2 regions of the Paenibacillus sp. FSL H7-0737 genome follow, and region 2 is predicted to be linked to the other one. Evidence: riboswitches for the same ligand, from Rfam matches in the RefSeq annotation. Region 2 holds a riboswitch; the other holds the start of a gene.
What was found. Region 2 has a riboswitch for thiamine pyrophosphate ahead of H70737_RS02075 (ABC transporter substrate-binding protein). Riboswitches for the same ligand answer to the same signal wherever they lie in the genome.

Region 1 (3,418 bases), 2.4 Mb from region 2:
CAAACCATCATTTACAGTCGCATCAATACGGCCTGAGGTCAATAGGTCCATCGCTTGATTGAACCCGTCTGTAGCAACGATTTCAGCACCGTTCTCACGGGCGATATCGGACAGGTTACTGGTTAGAGATTGTCCGGCTTTTTTACCCTTAAGATCTGCAAATGTTTTGATATCCTCATTGTTTTCACTCACTATCAATACCGCTTTAGATACGATATACGGTTCAGAGAAATCATATTTCACTTTACGATCTTCATTAATGGATACTTCGTTAAAAATAACATCAAACCGCTTGGCATCCATCCCAGCAAAAATACCGTCCCACTGTGTCTCAAAAAATTCTGGTTCAACACCGAGGCGCTTCGCTACTTCCTCAGCAATTTCTACGTCAAAGCCGGTCAGTTTTCCCGAAGCGTCATGATAAGTAAAGGGAGCATACGTCCCTTCTGTTCCTATACGCAATTTGCCGCTAGCTTTAACAGCTTCCAGGCTGTTTTGCGCAGTGGCTGTATTTCCACCATTCGTTCCAGCTGAAGAATTATTAGAAGTATCGGTATTCGAATTATTGCCGCAGGCCGCTACAAACACCACGGTTAACGCCAATAGAATAGTTAAACTTAGTTTTTTCATTATTAATTCCCCTCTCTTTACCCGGAATTCATCCGGTAAATTGTATACTACACTGGCTGATGTTTACCGTCAATGATTTTTTCCGATTATATTCATCGGAATTGTAATATTAGGTAAATCTCTACCCTTATATTACCCATTCTTAGAATAATCCTTCACAAGATCCTCTCTTTACATCTCAGAAAGATATGGTATATTTATAAACAAATTAAATATGGACCTGTTATTTCACTAGGGGAGTCGGCCGACTGAGACGGAGCTTCAAGCTCCGGACCCTTGGAACCTGATCTGGATCATACCAGCGGAGGGAAGTGGAGCAGAATTTTCATCCCATGCATTTTTAGTGTTCCTATGCTGAATGAACTTTTTGACCCATTTATTTCCCACCGGAAATGAATGGGTCTTTGTTTGTTTACAATCAATCACAAAACTTAAGCGTAGGCTTCCGAAGCAAGTTTTGTACGATGCTTTCCAAGAAGCCAACGCTCACAAAACTTTTTAGGAGGTTCGATCATCACGACAATCCTATCCATTCAAGGCTTAACCTACTCTTTTCCGGAATCAGAACAACCCCCTGTATTCGCAGATCTATCCATGGATATCAGGCAAGGTGAGTTTGTTTCTGTCATTGGGGCTAGCGGATGCGGAAAAAGTACGCTTTTCAAAACTATAGCAGGCTTGCTCGAACCCACTCATGGGAAAATAATAATTCATTCGAACTCGTCATCCTCTACTCGCTTAGGTCAGATCGCATACATGCCTCAGCAGGATTTGCTGCTGCCTTGGAGAACCGTGCTCGACAACTGTCTTTTGCCCTGGGAGATTAAACCAAGGTTTAGTAAACAACAGACGATCTCTCACATTCGGGAAATGCTGTCACGCTTCGGTTTGGCCGATGTAGAGAAGGCTTTTCCCCATGAGCTATCGGGTGGCATGAAACAGCGAGTCGCATTTCTACGAACGCTTGTAGCTGGCGGCGGGGCCGGTCTTATGCTGCTAGATGAGCCATTTGGAGCGCTCGACGCTATGAGCAAACGTGAGATACACCGTTGGCTGTTGGAGCTTTGGGATGAGCTGGATCAAACAGTGATGCTCATCACCCATGATCTAGAGGAAGCGCTGTTACTAAGCGATCGGATTTATTTATTGTCTGGAGGCGTGCATAGCGAATTACAGGAGATCATCGTTGATTTACCGAGGCCAAGACATTACAAGATGAACTATGAACCCCGGTTTATAGCGTTACGGGAAGAGTTGGAGCGGAGACTGTATGCATCCCATACCTTTTAAAAAATATTTAAACAATTACGGCCCCTTCATTCTACTGCTATTGTTCATTCTTGTGATCTGGGAATCAGCTGTTCGTCTTCACTTGATTCCAGCCTTTATTCTACCTGCACCTTCTTCAATAGGTATCGCATTGATCGAACACAGGCAATTACTCAGACCGCATTTAATGGCGACACTGCAGGAAATATTGGTAGGTTTTGTTCTCTCGGTTATCTGTGGTTCACTGCTGGGCACCGGAATGTTCTTGTTTCGCCCCCTTGAAAAAGCCATCTATCCGTTCCTTATTATCAGTCAGACGATCCCGTTAATCGCGCTATCCCCCATTTTTATTATGTGGTTCGGGTATACGCTGTGGAGCAAAGTGGCTGTTGTGTTTCTAACTGCTTTTTTTCCAGTCGTTGTGAGTACATATGACGGACTTCGTACAAGTGGTCAAGCCTACAAAGACTTATTGTTAACATTTGGCGCAAACCGCTGGCAACTGCTTGCTAAAACCCAAATTCCGCTGGCGCTGCCCTCTTTTTTCTCAGGACTAAAGCTATGCATTGTGTACTGCGTAATTGGAGCAACCATCGGCGAATGGCTTGGAGGCAGCAAAGGACTCGGTTATTTTAGCCGAAGGATGGCCGGAAATATGCAAAGTGCCGAAATGTTCGCCGCTGTATTTCTGTTGTCCGCGCTCGGTGTAGTGTTGTTTGTGATGATAGCTCTGCTCGAACCATTATTTTTAAAGAAAAGAGGATCTAAGCAATGAATGATTTGAATTTCCAAAGAAAATGGCTTATTCCCGTATTTCTCATATGTTCACTCCTAATCTTCACCAGCTGCGGAAAAGCATCCAATGTAAGTAGTCCTCCTGCTAATTCATCTAATAACGAAATTATACAAACGCACAAGCTGAAGATTATGCTCGATTGGTATCCCAATGCCGTTCACTCTTTTTTATATGCTGCTGAGCAGAATGGTTATTTCCAAGAGGAAGGTCTGGACGTAGAGATCCAAATGCCCGCAGACAGCAATGACGCACTGAAGCTTGTAGCAGCGAATCAAATCGATTTAGCGTTTAGTTATCAACCTCAGGTGCTCATGGCACGCAGTGAGAACATTCCAGTACGTTCGATTGCTGCGATTGTGAGACATCCGCTTAATCATTTAATGGTACCTCAGGCTGGAGACGTTCATAGTCCCAAAGACCTCATAGGTAAACAGATTGGGTATTCTTCCATTCCTCTTTATGAAGCCATGATTCGTACGATGATCCAAAACGATGGGGGTGACCCTAAGGCCAGCAAATTAATAGACGTAGGCTTTGACCTTATTCCGGCGATTGCGACGGGGCAAGTGGATGCCATTATGGGAGGGTTCATTAACCACGAACAATTAATCTTGGAAAAAGAAGGTTATCCCGTGAACTCGTTCAATCCCACGGATTACGGAGTCCCCGATTATTATGAGCTAGTCCTTGTCGCCAGCGATCAAGGAATACAAAATTCTGAAT
Region 2 (3,418 bases):
GCCCGTCTAGCCCAAGGTAAAAGATGCAAAAGTAGCGCGACGATCAAGCCTACACCTGTACCAATAGGAAAACCGATTAATGTGAGTCGGAGCGTAGCCATCGTATGAGCCCAGAGACCTGAGGCATTACTGGTGGATTCGCGAGCAATATCAGCAGGACTCGGCAGAATCCAGGATTCGATATGGAATAGAGAAACAGATAACTGCCATACGGTTAAAAAGAAGACGACCGCCACAAGGGGCGGCCATATTAGCTTCCAGGTCGATCTCACGGCCGATATTTCTCCGTCAATTTATCCATGCTGATTCCGTTAGGGTTATGAGCGATTTTGATTTGGGAGATCACGCTTGGACTACCTGCTTCGATCAGTGCCTCCTGCATTTGACGTACAACCTCCAGGAGCTCGCTCAGTTCACCTTCCATAGTAGTTTCCAGTGGATTCACCTGATGTTTAACGCCGGATTTTTGAATAACTTCAATCGCTTTATCTACGTATGGGATGGAGTCCTCATTGTTTGGAGTCTTAGGAATTACTTGAATGCTTAATAGTGTGTTAGCCACAATAATCAATCCTCTCAATTTATAAGGTAAGTTCAAAAAGCCAACTTTGATAACGAAGTGTTTTCAGGAAGCAGATTCGGCGTCGAATCTTGAACGAACTTGGGAAGTCCGGTACTCACGTAGCAAATCACTACGCTCCGTTCCTCCTTCCTCAAGTAACGTCCAACCTTCTTGGTTCTGAAAGCTGACTTTTTGAACTCTCATTGAAATAGGTAAATTCAAAAAGCCAACTTTGATAACGAAGTGTTTTCAGGAAGCAGATTCGACGTCGAGTCTTGAACGAACTTGGGAAGTCCGGTCTACTCCGCCGGTAAAAAATCATTCGTGAATGCACTAGCTGCATCCAGCGGTTTGTCCAGCAGCTTCAAATCATACATCCAGTCACCGTAATTCTGCCAGACCTCGGTTTTTTGCTCTCCCCAGCGTGGGGCGTCGTCCTTATATTTCGGGCTAAGCCATTTTTGGCTAGCTAGGACAAGCTCGGCATCAAGGTCAGGCACAGCCTTGGATAATGTAGCGGCAGCCTCTTCTGGATGATCAATCGCATATTGATAACCCTTCGATGTGGCTTTCAGGAAAGCCTTCACCAAATCTGGATTCTCAGAAATCTGCTTCTCACTCGTGGTCAGCACAGGGGTGTAATAATCGAGCTGAGGCGCATAATCCTTCAAGTAGAGCATATCCAGAGGCTCACCACGCAGTTCGGCTTCAATGCCGGTCCAAGCGTAGAAGATCCAAGCGAAATCAATGTCACGTTTGACTGCAGTAAAATAGTCAGCTTCACCAATACTGATTAGCTTCACCTTTTTCACATCGCCACCAACAGGGTCCATGATCGCCTTCATGGCTGCTTCCTCAGCGGGAGAGCCCCAACCTCCGTAAGTTGTACCCTCAAAATCTTTTGGCGATTTAATATTGCGATCCACTGGAGCGGCGAATCCCGAAGTATTATGCTGAATAATGGCTGCAATCGAGACAAGGGGAACGCCTTGTAGACGAGCTAGAGTCAATCCTTCCTGAGCGCTGATTCCAAAAGCAGCTTCGCCAGAGGTAACCATCGTATCAGAACCCGCTGCGCCAGGTTGAACGATTTCTACATCCAGACCTTCTTCCGCGTAATAACCAAGATCCTTGGCTACGTATAGACCGGTGTGGTTCGTATTCGGTGTCCAATCCAGTGCAACCTTAACTTTGGTAAGCTCTTTTGGAGCATTTGATCCGGTCGCTGCATTCGATTCCGCAGCATTTCCTTTGTTTCCGGCTGTATTCCCATTGTTGCTGCCGCATCCGGCAATCGCAAGAATGAGCATACAGGTGAGGCTAAGCATAAGTACTTTTTTGACTTGCATGTCTTCTTCTCTCCTTTAAGGTTGCCAGATCCCGTCATCCAACATGAACCATAAAGTGTAGTATGTACATTTCTTCTACATCTTTTGTGATCTACACAAAAAAGCGCCCCGAGTGATCGGGACGCTGGCTTGGCGCAAGGTTAGTAAAGGTCACAGGGACCAAAACCAATTGGCGATTCCTACGCTGGCATTATCCAGATCAGGTATAAGGGTCAGTATCTTGTGGGATACAATCTCAGCCGGCCAATTCCAGCACCCCTGGTTCTATGAAGTTAACGGGTATTTCTCGCTTAAACGCTAATCGTCTTTATAAGGACGCTGAAGGCGTTTATGCTTGCATACGGTGTATTATAGACGGCTGTTCTCGGAATGTCTAGTAGCACGCTCCTAAATTTTTCAAATCTCTCCGTCCGTTTTCATTAATCCAGATCTTTATGTTTCTTGCGATGACGCCGCTTAAGCTCAGTAACCAGAGCACCTAGCGTAAGGACAACACTGATCATTATCCCGCTCATAATCACGAAAAGAGCAAGAAACTCAAAGGGGGAATAGCTAACCATCTTACTCCATTGAATCTTTCCATCCAGATCGTCAATGACTTGATTCATGCCATAAATCCCACTTACCACCGTAAATACAGTGAGGATCATCAGCAGATTATCACGGCGCTTCGATTGGAACTTATCTTGATACTGAAACAGGTCAGTCAAGGTTTCTTTTACTTCCTCGAACAGAGCGTCGTTCCCGTATACTTTACGCAGCTGAAGAAAAATCTCCCGTCCTTGCGACTGTGAAATCAGCTCTAAGAAATAGAACTTTGCCGAGAATTTATTAATCGAGTAGATTAAATTATCGATCTCATCATAATCGTGGTTTATGCGTAGTCGGGAATGCATATTTGCCAGCTTTAGCAGAACGATTTTGTGGAAAATATTGAGTAGAAATCCGTAATAATATTGCCCGTACATCTGGTTGGCCAGGCTAACGGCGATCTTTGGTTCAGCTCGGGTCAGACAGCAAAAGGTCTGCTCATTCATCATATAATACGAGTCTGGGCCCCATCGATTATAGGAATGCTCATGACAGTAGTTCGCAATATACGCTGGATCGCTGGCACTGGCATAGGGCTTCCCGTTCAGATCAATTCCATCAAGCTGAGAGGCGCGATAGCGTATATTTATACTAATTTCATCAGAATCCCCTTCACTCTGAAAGCCATAAAAGGCTTGCACCTGCATTCTTTCATCTACGAAAAAGGGAAGGGTCTCGAAATAAGCCCCATTAATATCCGAGTGATCCAGAAAAGGCTCCAGTCCATCCACCAGATTTCGGAAGACAAAATCCTCTACCATCTCATAGGTCTGTTCTCCGCAATGGATATAGGTGTAGTCATCCTGTACGAAGGTATTCTCAAGCGTCCGGAAGCGGTCCGCGAATTCCAGTGCAATACTAAAGGGAATCGAATCTCCCTCAAGCTGGACACGTATCGTCACAAATCCAAGCTGAA

Region 1: linked by a shared signal. The riboswitch ahead of H70737_RS12080 (ABC transporter ATP-binding protein) and the one ahead of H70737_RS02075 (ABC transporter substrate-binding protein) in region 2 are both predicted to bind thiamine pyrophosphate.

Annotation. Positions count from the first base shown of each region.
Region 1 is NZ_CP009279.1:2,817,583-2,821,000, reverse strand. Features, by position in the region: gene H70737_RS12085 (amino acid ABC transporter substrate-binding protein) at 1-630, opposite strand, end outside; TPP riboswitch at 854-957, shown strand; gene H70737_RS12080 (ABC transporter ATP-binding protein) at 1,225-1,920, shown strand; gene H70737_RS12075 (ABC transporter permease) at 1,901-2,674, shown strand; gene H70737_RS12070 (ABC transporter substrate-binding protein) at 2,671-3,418, shown strand, end outside.
Region 2 is NZ_CP009279.1:460,209-463,626, forward strand. Features, by position in the region: gene H70737_RS02065 (ABC transporter permease) at 1-272, opposite strand, end outside; gene H70737_RS02070 (thiamine-binding protein) at 269-562, opposite strand; gene H70737_RS02075 (ABC transporter substrate-binding protein) at 862-1,911, opposite strand; TPP riboswitch at 2,071-2,181, opposite strand; gene H70737_RS02080 (hypothetical protein) at 2,331-3,418, opposite strand, start outside.